3 regions of the Mesorhizobium sp. M1342 genome follow, and region 2 is predicted to be linked to each of the others. Evidence: predicted binding sites of a transcription regulator. Region 2 holds the regulator's gene; each other region holds the start of a gene.

Region 1 (3,277 bases), on a different contig from region 2:
TCATAGCTGCGGCCGCAATGCTGCGCGTAGAGTTCGGCCATGTGCCGTTTCGTCCGGCCGATGCGCTCGGCATGGCGCTGGATGTCGGAGGCCTGGCCCTGGAACCCGCCCAGCGGCTGATGCAGCAGGATGGTGGCGTTCGGCAGCGAGATCCGGCGCCCCGGTGCGCCTGCCATCAGCAGGAACGAGCCCATCGATGCGGCAAACCCCATGCATACGGTCGACACCGGGCAGCTGATGTATTGCATTGTGTCGTAGATGGCGAAGCCGCTGGTGACCACGCCGCCCGGCGAGTTGATGTAGAGCGAGATCTCCTTGTCGGGATTGTCCGATTCCAGCGACAGAAGCTGCGCGCAGACCAACGCCGAGATGTCGTCGTTGATCTCACCGTTGATGAAGACGATGCGCTCGCGCAGCAGTCGTGAAAAGATGTCGAAGGCGCGTTCGCCGCGGCTCGATTGCTCGATCACCATCGGAACCAGATTGGCAACACCGCTCATTGTCTCTCTCCGTCTGTTTGTTTTCAGGCCGCGCGCAGCAGGAGGCGAGGCGTGTTTGCGGCGATTGGCTTAGGTGACCTGTTTGCATCGAGCGAAAGCCGGCAGCCGGCGCCTGCCATGGCGACGGCAGGCATGGCCTTGCGGGCAAAGCCGTCATGGACGATGCGCAGATGCGTGCCGCCGGAAACGGTGCGCGCAAGCGTAAAAGTGACGGTACTGTCAAGCGGATCCTGCCGCGCGCCATCGCCTGGCTGCGAGCGCTCCCGCCAGGAATAGCGCAACAGGCGTTCGGGCTCGGCGTCGAGGATTTCGCAATCGATCGGCGCATCCGGTCCGGCGAGGGCAAAACGGTTGCCCATCTCGGGTCTGATGTCGTTCGGCATCATCCAGGCGGCGAGCAATTCCGGTACGGTCAGGGCCCGCCAGACCTTTTCCGGCGGCTCGGCAAGCTCGTACTCGAACTCGAGCGCATCCGCGGCGTCGCTTTGGCCCGCGTTGGTCGTTGATCCCGCCTTCTTCATTGATCCATGTCCTTCAAAACCGCCTTCAGCCTTTCGATGCGCTCCGGCCAGAAGGTCCGGTAGCGTTCGATCCAGGAGAGCAAGGGGGCGAGCCCCTGCGGATCGGCGCGGTAATAGGCGTTGCGGCCGGCTCGCCGCTCGACCACCAGCCCGGCCCCACGCAGCACCGCCAGATGCTGCGACACCGCGGGCTGCGACACCGTCATCCCGGTGCGCAATTCCGACACGCTCATCTCGCCGGCGGCCAGCCGCTCAAAGACGGCGCGGCGCGTCGGGTCGGCCAGTGCCCGGAAAATCTCTGCTTCGATCATGCCAAAAGCATAAGTGAATACTTATTGATTTGGCAAGCGGTCTTTTCAAACCCATATGAGCGGCTTCGGCATTGCTGCCATTCCTTGACAATAAGCAGCGATGCGGATAAGAACGAAAAGGGAACAAAAACCTTGTGGGTAAAGGCAGCCATGGCAAGCGGCGATCGCCTGCAGCCTGTAAGGTGCTGCGACAAAAATTTGTTTCGGATGAGCGCGGAGAAATATCATGGCGGGTAGCGTCAACAAGGTCATTCTGGTCGGCAATCTCGGCGCGGATCCCGAAATCCGTCGCCTGAATTCGGGTGAACCGGTCGTCAACATCCGCATCGCCACATCGGAAAGCTGGCGCGACAAGAATTCCGGCGAACGCAAGGAAAAAACCGAGTGGCACAACGTCGTCATCTTCAATGAGGGCATCGCCAAGGTGGCGGAGCAGTATCTGAAGAAGGGCATGAAGGTCTATGTCGAGGGCCAGTTGCAGACGCGCAAATGGCAGGACCAGACCGGTGCCGACAAGTACACGACGGAAGTCGTGCTGCAGAAATTCCGCGGTGAGCTGCAGATGCTCGACGCACGCGGACAGGGCGAGGGCGGTCAGGTCGGCGGCTATACCGGTGGCGGCAGCAGCCGTGGTTCCGATTTCGGTCAGTCCAGCCCGAGCGAAGGCTTCAATCGCGGCGGCGGCGGTGCCAAGAGCGGCGGCGGTGGCGGTTCGTCGCGCGAATTGGATGACGAAATCCCGTTCTGATCGCAACAGTTATGTCAGACACAGTGCCCCGAGAGTCATTCATGGACTTTCGGGGTTTTGCATCGTGATTGAGGCTGACCGGGCCGATCAAGGAAATACGGTGAAAGGACGAGTTCGGTGAAAGCACGCGTAAAGTGGGTCGAGGAGCGCACCTTCGTCGGGGAATCCGGCAGCGGTCACAAGGTCGTGCTCGGAACAGCGCACGGATCGGAAGGCAAGACGCCGGGTCCAAGCCCGATGGAGCTGGTGCTGATCGGCACCGGTGGCTGTTCGGCCTATGATGTCGTGCATATCCTCGAAAAAGGCCGCGAGGCGGTCGAGGACTGCGTCGTCGAACTCGACTCCGACCGGGCCGAAACCGAGCCCAGGGTTTTTACACGCATCCATATGCATTTCGTCGTCAAGGGCAGGGCACTCTCCAGCGACAAGGTGAAACGCGCGATCGACCTTTCGATCGAAAAATATTGCTCGGCGTCTGCGATGCTGGCCAAGACCGCGACGATTACCCACGATTTCGAAGTGATCGACACGACGGTGAAATAGGGCCGGCTTCGGCGGCAGCTCGTCGCGTTACCCCGCCATCAGCGCCTTGATGCCGTCGGCCACGAATTGCACGGCCAGTGCCGCCAGGATGACGCCAAGCAGCCGGGTCAGGATCGAACGACCAGTCTGGCCGAGGATGCGGTCGATGCGTTCCGACAGCACGAACACCAGATAGGTGATGGCGAGGCAGACGAAGATGATGCCGACCAGGGCTGCCTGCGCGGCAAATCCCTGAAATGAACCGGAAAGCAGCACCGTCGCCGAAATCGCGCCGGGGCCGGCGATCAGCGGGATCGCCAGCGGGAAGGCGGCGATGTTGTGGATCATGTCCTTGGTGATGGCGACGTCGCCGATCTTCTCCTTACGGTCCTGCCGGCGCTCGAACACCATCTCGAAGGCGATGAAGAACAGCAGGAAACCGCCGGCGACGCGGAAGGCCGGCAACGTTATGCCGAACACCGACAGGATCGATGCGCCGGCAACTGCAAACAACGCCATCACCAGGAAGCCGATGATCGAGGCACGGACGGAAACCTGCTGGCGCTCCTCGCGGTTCATGCCGCGCGTTACGGCCAGGAACAGCGGCGCCAGGCCAGGCGGATCGATGGTCACGAGAATGGTGACGAAGGCGTTGAACAGGCTGTCGAAACTCGG
Region 2 (3,277 bases):
CCGAATTTCCTCTAGCGTGGAAAATGCCCGTGAAGGCATCGCCGACCATATCAGGGCGAGCGTCGGCGGCGCCGAAGGCGAGATCGCCGCGGCGCTGATCGTCGGCGTGCGCGCCGGCATTCCCGATGACATCAATGAGGCGATGCGACGTACCGGCATCTACCACATCATCTCCATTTCGGGACTGCACATGGCTCTGGTCGCAGGCACCATCATGGGTTTGCTGCGCGGCGCCTTCGCCTTGTTTCCCGACTTTTCCGCGCGTCGCCCGGTCAAGAAGTATGCCGCCGCCGCCGCACTGTTCTCGATCGCGGCCTATCTCATCATCTCGGGAGTCGTCGTTGCCGCCGAGCGCAGCTTCATCATGCTGGCGGTGATGCTGATTGCCGTGCTGTTCGATCGAGCAGCACTCACCATGCGCAATCTGGCGATCTCGGCGATCGCCGTCATCGTGGTGTCGCCGCATGAGGTGGTCGGCCCGAGTTTTCAGATGTCGTTCGCCGCGACCGCGGCTCTGGTCGGCGCCTATGCCGGCTGGGCCGATCACCGCGCGGGAAAAGCTAGACCGCCGCCGCCAAAGCGATCCATGCCAGGTTTCCTGACGCGAAAATTCCTGCTGGCGGCAACCGGCCTTGCCATGACCTCGATCATCGCGGGAAGCGCGACGACGCTGTTTGCCATCTGGCATTTTCAGCGTGTCTCGCCGCTCAGCCTGTTTGCCAATCTCGCGGTAATGCCGATCGTCACCGTCGTCATGTTCCTGGCCGTCGCCAGCGCGCTGTTGATGCCTTTCGGATTGGATTGGCCGGCTCTCTACCTGATGGGTAAGGGCCTGACGATGATGATCGCCATATCAGGCTGGATCTCCGAGCGTTCGCCTGTCGATGGGGTCGGGCTGATTTCGCAGCAGTCGGTCCTGTTGGTGGCAATTGCCCTGGTCATCGCGACAATGGCGACAACTTGGCTGCGGCTCGCTGCTCTGCCATTCGCGCTGGCAGGCTTGCTGACCGTCTCGGATACGCGCACGCCGGATGTGCTAATCTCGGAAGACGCCCGGCTGGTGGCGTTGCCGATCGGTGGCGGCGAGCTTGCCGTCAGCCGGGAACGGCCGAACGAATTCACCGTCGACAACTGGAAACGCGCCCTGACATCAGAAACCATCGTCGTGCCAGAGGTGTTCGACAACAGCGATGGGCAATTCGATGTCGCGGATGCCGTTGATCTGCCGCCGGGATCGCCGTTCTATTGCTCCTCAGGCGTTTGCGTGGCCAGGCACATGTCCGGTGCGATCATTGCCTATGTCGAGGACCGCAAGGACGCCTGGAAAGCCTGCGGCTTCGCCGAGCTGATCGTCATCAATGACGCCACCGCGTATGACGCCTGTCACAATCCGCTGGTTCTCGTCATCACCAAGCGGCAACTGGCTCGCAAAGGCAGTGCCGCGGTCTTCTTCGATCGCCAATCGGCGACCACGCCGGCGACGATCAGCTTCGCGGTGGACAGCCCATATCGGCCCTGGCACACGCAACGCAAATACTCTCGTGAGGCAAGGGGGCTGGCACCCTTCAAGAAACCGGAGAAGCCAGCGGCCAACCCACAGCCGCCTCAGTAGCGGCGGATCAGGCCGACGAGCTTGCCTTGCACCTTGACCCTGTCCGGGCCGAAAATACGGGTTTCATAGGCCGGATTGGCGGCTTCGAGAGCAATCGAAGCGCCCTTGCGGCGGAACCGCTTCAGCGTCGCTTCCTCTTCATCGACCAGCGCCACGATGATCTCGCCGGGGCTCGCCGTGTCGGCATTGCGGATGATGACGGTGTCGCCGTCGAAGATACCGGCCTCGATCATCGAGTCTCCCTTGACCTCCAGCGCATAGTGGGCGCCGCCCATGATCATGTCCGGCGGCACCGAGATCGAATGCGTCTGATGCTGGATGGCATCGATCGGCACACCGGCGGCGATACGGCCCATGACCGGGATCGACACGGCGGAGACCGCATCGTCATCATTGCCGGGCGAGGGCATCCGCGAAGGCGCCGGCTTGATCTGCCGGCCAAGGGCGCCACCCTGACCGAGACTGCCCTGGATGACGCTTGGCGAAAACTTCTTTGCCGCGTTGAGACCGGGCGCGATCGAGTCCGGCAATCGCAGCACTTCCAGCGCGCGTGCCCGGTTGGGCAACCGGCGAATAAAGCCGCGCTCCTCAAGTGCGGTGATCAGCCGATGAATCCCGGATTTGGAGGCAAGGTCAAGCGCCTCCTTCATCTCGTCGAAGGATGGCGGAATGCCGCTCTCCTTCAGGCGTTCATGGATGAACATCAGCAGTTCATGTTGCTTGCGCGTCAGCATGGCGGCCCCCAGGTTACCTGAAACCAGAATCGAAAAACAAACCCAGAACAAACCCTATCTGTTCCAGTTGTGTTCTGCAACCGTTTAAAGTTTAATGAATTTGTTAAGGCTGCTGAAATTATTTGGCGCTTGCCAGCGGGTCGCGATCAACAGGCGCTAGGCACGGCGATGCGCCTGCTCACATTGAAATTATTATGGTTAATGACCTGTGGCTCATCCTCGACCCAAGGCTTGGCATTATCAGTCTATCGACCTCCACAAAGGACGATATCAATCTTCGGGACGTTCGTTTGCCGTGAACGAAACGGAGCCAAAACGCCAACGTCTGTTGGCATTTGTGGCTGGAAATTCAGCCCTCCGTCATCTGCCAGGCAGTGAGGGCGGCGGCGGTGGATCGCGGGGATCGTTGCGTCAGGTAACGGCTTCCTTGACCGCGAAACGGCGGTCCTTCCATGCGCCCGTGCGCAGAATATCCTCCAGCACCTCAACCGCCAGCCACACATCCTTGTAGCCGACATAGAGCGGCGTGAAGCCGAAACGGATGGTCGATGGCGCACGAAAATCACCGATGACGCCGCGCTCGATCAGCGCCCGCATGATTTGATAGCCGTGATCGTGAAGGAACGACACCTGGCTGCCGCGCCTGGTCGCGTCGCGGGTGGTCTCCAGCGTGAGACCGTAGGCGCCGCACCTGGCTTCGACGAGCTGGATGAACAGTTCTGTCAACGCGACACTCTTCTTTCGCAATGCCGCCATGTCGACGTCATTCCAGATGGCAAGCGCGCCTTTGAGCGCCCGCATCGACAGGATCGGCTGAGTGCCGCACAAAAAGCGGCGGATGCCGGTGCCGGCAACATAACCCCGTTCGAAGGCAAAGGGCCGCGCATGGCCCCACCAGCCGCTGAGCGGCTGGCTGATATCGCCGTGGTGG
Region 3 (3,277 bases), on a different contig from region 2:
CGAGCGCACGCTGGACCGCGACCACTTCATGACCGCCCGCGAGGCCCAGGCATGGGGCATCGTCGACCATGTTTTCGACACGCGAAAAAAGGCGGCGTGAGCCAGGGCCGGATCGGAGTCCGTCCGGCTGTCGAAGATTTGACGATGCCGGTCTGGTTCCATCGGCGGCGCGCCACTATAGTCTTGGGATGACCGACACTCATCAGTCCAGATCATTGCACCGCGTCATCGCCGTTGTAGCGCTCGCCATTGCGGGCCTCATCAGCGGCGCGGCACTTGCCGAAGACAGTTCGCCGTCAACGCAAAAAGGCGCCCTGCCCGGCGTAACCGGTGACTACCGCATCGCCAAGCCGGCTCCGGAGCCCGACGACGCGTTTCCCGGCAACGGCAACGGCCAGTTCAAGATCGGCGATACGGATGTCAGGATTTCCGGCAGCATCACCGTCGATGTCGGCGCCGGCTCGATCGGGCCGCCGCGCCACTGACAGTCTGTCGGCGCGTGCTGCGTTGCGCCTGTCGCCAACAGACAATCCGCACATGAAAACGGCCCCGCCGTGCTTTGCGCAAACGGACGGGGCCTTTTTGGATCTCAAATCCAATCTCTACCGGGAGTGTACTGCCGGCATTTGATTTCGGATGCAACGCGGCGTTCAACCGACGATCCGACTAACAGTCTCTGATTTTTACGGGGATATGGCAGGTCACGGTTTGTCGGGTGGCGAAAACGCTAAACCCTGGCACTTATGCCTGCCGCCGCTCCAGTAACAACTGGAACCCTATGGGACGATCCGGTGGCGTCATAGCTCCGCTCCTTTGTCCATTGCGACGTTGTCGTCACGAAGCACAAATCGCAAATGCCTGCGGCGTCTCGCAGGCCGCCTTTGGGCGGCGAGGCCATCGAAAGACGGCCGTCTTCGTTGACTGCTGGAGACTGCTCCCGTCAGCTGGTGGCGTCAACCATCAATAGCCGGTTACCGAAAAATGTGATCGCCGGAAGGTTACGTGCAGGTCAGCTTTTGCACAGCTTTGTCAGGAGCGTGTTCGGCCTTTGTTCTTTCCGCTTGCCCGTTCACGCGAAAGACGGTTAAACGCTTTGGTCGGGAATTGTGGCGTCTCTCGACGTGGCGGCAAAACTACCTACATAGGGGATGGCCGGGAAAACCCGCCATTCCAGGAAATTCCAGATTCTGAGGCGGCGACCGGCTATGGCCGACCATAAATATCTTTCCATTCGCGGGGCGCGCGAACACAATCTGAAGAATGTCGATCTCGACTTGCCGCGTGACAGCCTGATTGTCATGACCGGCCTGTCGGGGTCCGGCAAGTCATCGCTTGCCTTCGACACGATCTATGCCGAAGGCCAGCGCCGCTACGTCGAAAGCCTGTCGGCCTACGCGCGGCAATTCCTTGAGATGATGCAGAAGCCTGACGTCGACCAGATCGACGGCCTGTCGCCCGCCATCTCCATCGAGCAGAAGACCACCTCGAAGAACCCGCGTTCGACCGTCGGCACCGTCACCGAGATCTACGACTATATGCGGCTGCTTTTTGCGCGCGTCGGCATCCCCTATTCGCCGGCCACCGGCCTGCCGATCGAGAGCCAGACGGTTTCGCAGATGGTCGACCGCGTGCTGGCGGTCGAGGAAGGCACGCGGCTGTTCATCCTGGCGCCGATGGTGCGCGGCCGCAAAGGCGAATACCGCAAGGAATTGCTGGAGTTGCAAAAAAAGGGCTTTCAGCGCGTCAAGGTCGATGGCGTCTTCTACGAAATCGCCGACGTGCCGGCGCTGGACAAGAAGTACAAGCATGACCTCGACGTCGTCGTCGACCGCATCGTCGTGCGCGGCGATCTGGCGACGCGGCTTGCCGATTCCATCGAGACCGCCCTGAAGCTGGCCGATGGGCTGGCGGTCGCCGAATTCGCCGACAAGCCGCTCGATGCCAGCCAGACCGGCGAGGATTCGGTCAACAAGTCGAAGAACGAGACGCATGAGCGCATCCTGTTCTCGGAAAAGTTCGCTTGCCCGGTCTCCGGCTTCACCATTCCGGAAATCGAACCGCGGCTGTTCTCGTTCAACAACCCGTTCGGCGCCTGCCCGACCTGCGACGGTCTCGGCAGCCAGCGCGCCATCGACGGCAATCTGATCGTGCCGGACGAGAACATCTCGCTGCGCGACGGCGCCGTCAGCCCGTGGGCGAAGTCGACCTCGCCCTATTACGCGCAGACGCTGGAAGCGCTGGGCAAGGCTTATGGCTTCAAGCTTGGCGACAAGTTCAAGGATTTGTCCGAAGAGGCCAAGGAAGCCATCCTGCACGGCACGGGCGAGCGCGAAATCACCTTCCAGTATGATGACGGCCTGCGCTCCTACAAGACCACCAAGACCTTTGAAGGCGTCATTCCCAATCTCGAGCGGCGCTGGAAAGAGACCGAATCCGCCTGGATGCGCGAAGAAATCGAGCGCTTCATGTCGGCGACGCCCTGCCCGGTCTGCAAGGGCTATCGGCTGAAGCCCGAGTCGCTGGCGGTGAAAATCGCCGGCAAGCACATCGGCGAAGTCACCGAGCTTTCCATCCGCAAGGCCGACCAGTGGTTCACCGACCTGCCAGCGTCGCTCAACGACAAGCAGAACGAGATCGCGGTGCGGGTCTTGAAGGAGATCCGCGAGCGGCTGCGCTTCCTCAACGATGTCGGGCTCGACTATCTGACGCTGTCGCGCAATTCCGGCACGCTGTCGGGCGGCGAGAGCCAGCGCATCCGGCTGGCGTCGCAGATCGGCTCGGGTCTTACCGGTGTGCTCTATGTGCTGGACGAGCCATCGATCGGCCTGCACCAGCGCGACAATGCCCGTCTGCTCGATACGCTGAAGCATCTGCGCGACATCGGCAACACGGTGATCGTCGTCGAGCATGACGAGGATGCCATCCTGCATGCCGACTATGTCGTCGACATGGGCCCGGCCGCCGGAATCCATGGTGGCGAGATCATCGCCCAGGGCACGCCGCAGCAGGTCATGGCCAATCCCAATTCGATCACCGGCAAATACCTGTCCGGTGCGCTCGAAGTGGCGACGCCTGGTGTCAGGCGCGAGGCGAAGAAGAACCGGCGCCTGAAAATCGTCGGCGCGCGCGGCAACAATTTGAAGAACGTCACCGCAGAAATCCCGCTCGGCACCTTCACCGCCGTGACCGGCGTGTCGGGCGGCGGCAAGTCGACCTTCCTCATCGAGACGCTGTTCAAGGCCGCGTCGCGCCGCATCATGGGCTCGCGCGAACATCC

The links. Region 2 encodes LexA, which represses DNA repair genes until DNA is damaged. Its sites were predicted from a motif close to TGTTCNNNNTGTGTTCNG; they were not measured.
Region 1: NKH06_RS27385 (single-stranded DNA-binding protein) is a predicted target of LexA. The motif match lies at 1,441-1,458, and genes of this name have one in related genera.
Region 3: uvrA (excinuclease ABC subunit UvrA) is a predicted target of LexA. The motif match lies at 1,039-1,056, and genes of this name have one in related genera.

What each region holds. Positions count from the first base shown of each region.
Region 1 is NZ_JAMYLI010000034.1:11,880-15,156, forward strand. It holds gene NKH06_RS27370 (ATP-dependent Clp protease proteolytic subunit) at 1-500, opposite strand, end outside; gene NKH06_RS27375 (SRPBCC family protein) at 524-1,021, opposite strand; gene NKH06_RS27380 (ArsR/SmtB family transcription factor) at 1,018-1,332, opposite strand; gene NKH06_RS27385 (single-stranded DNA-binding protein) at 1,559-2,080, shown strand; gene NKH06_RS27390 (OsmC family protein) at 2,198-2,623, shown strand; gene NKH06_RS27395 (MarC family protein) at 2,651-3,277, opposite strand, start outside.
Region 2 is NZ_JAMYLI010000019.1:118,866-122,142, reverse strand. It holds gene NKH06_RS20645 (ComEC/Rec2 family competence protein) at 1-1,612, shown strand, start outside; gene lexA (transcriptional repressor LexA) at 1,606-2,346, opposite strand; gene kynU (kynureninase) at 2,758-3,277, opposite strand, start outside.
Region 3 is NZ_JAMYLI010000034.1:8,597-11,873, reverse strand. It holds gene NKH06_RS27370 (ATP-dependent Clp protease proteolytic subunit) at 1-100, shown strand, start outside; gene NKH06_RS27365 (hypothetical protein) at 189-485, shown strand; gene uvrA (excinuclease ABC subunit UvrA) at 1,206-3,277, shown strand, end outside.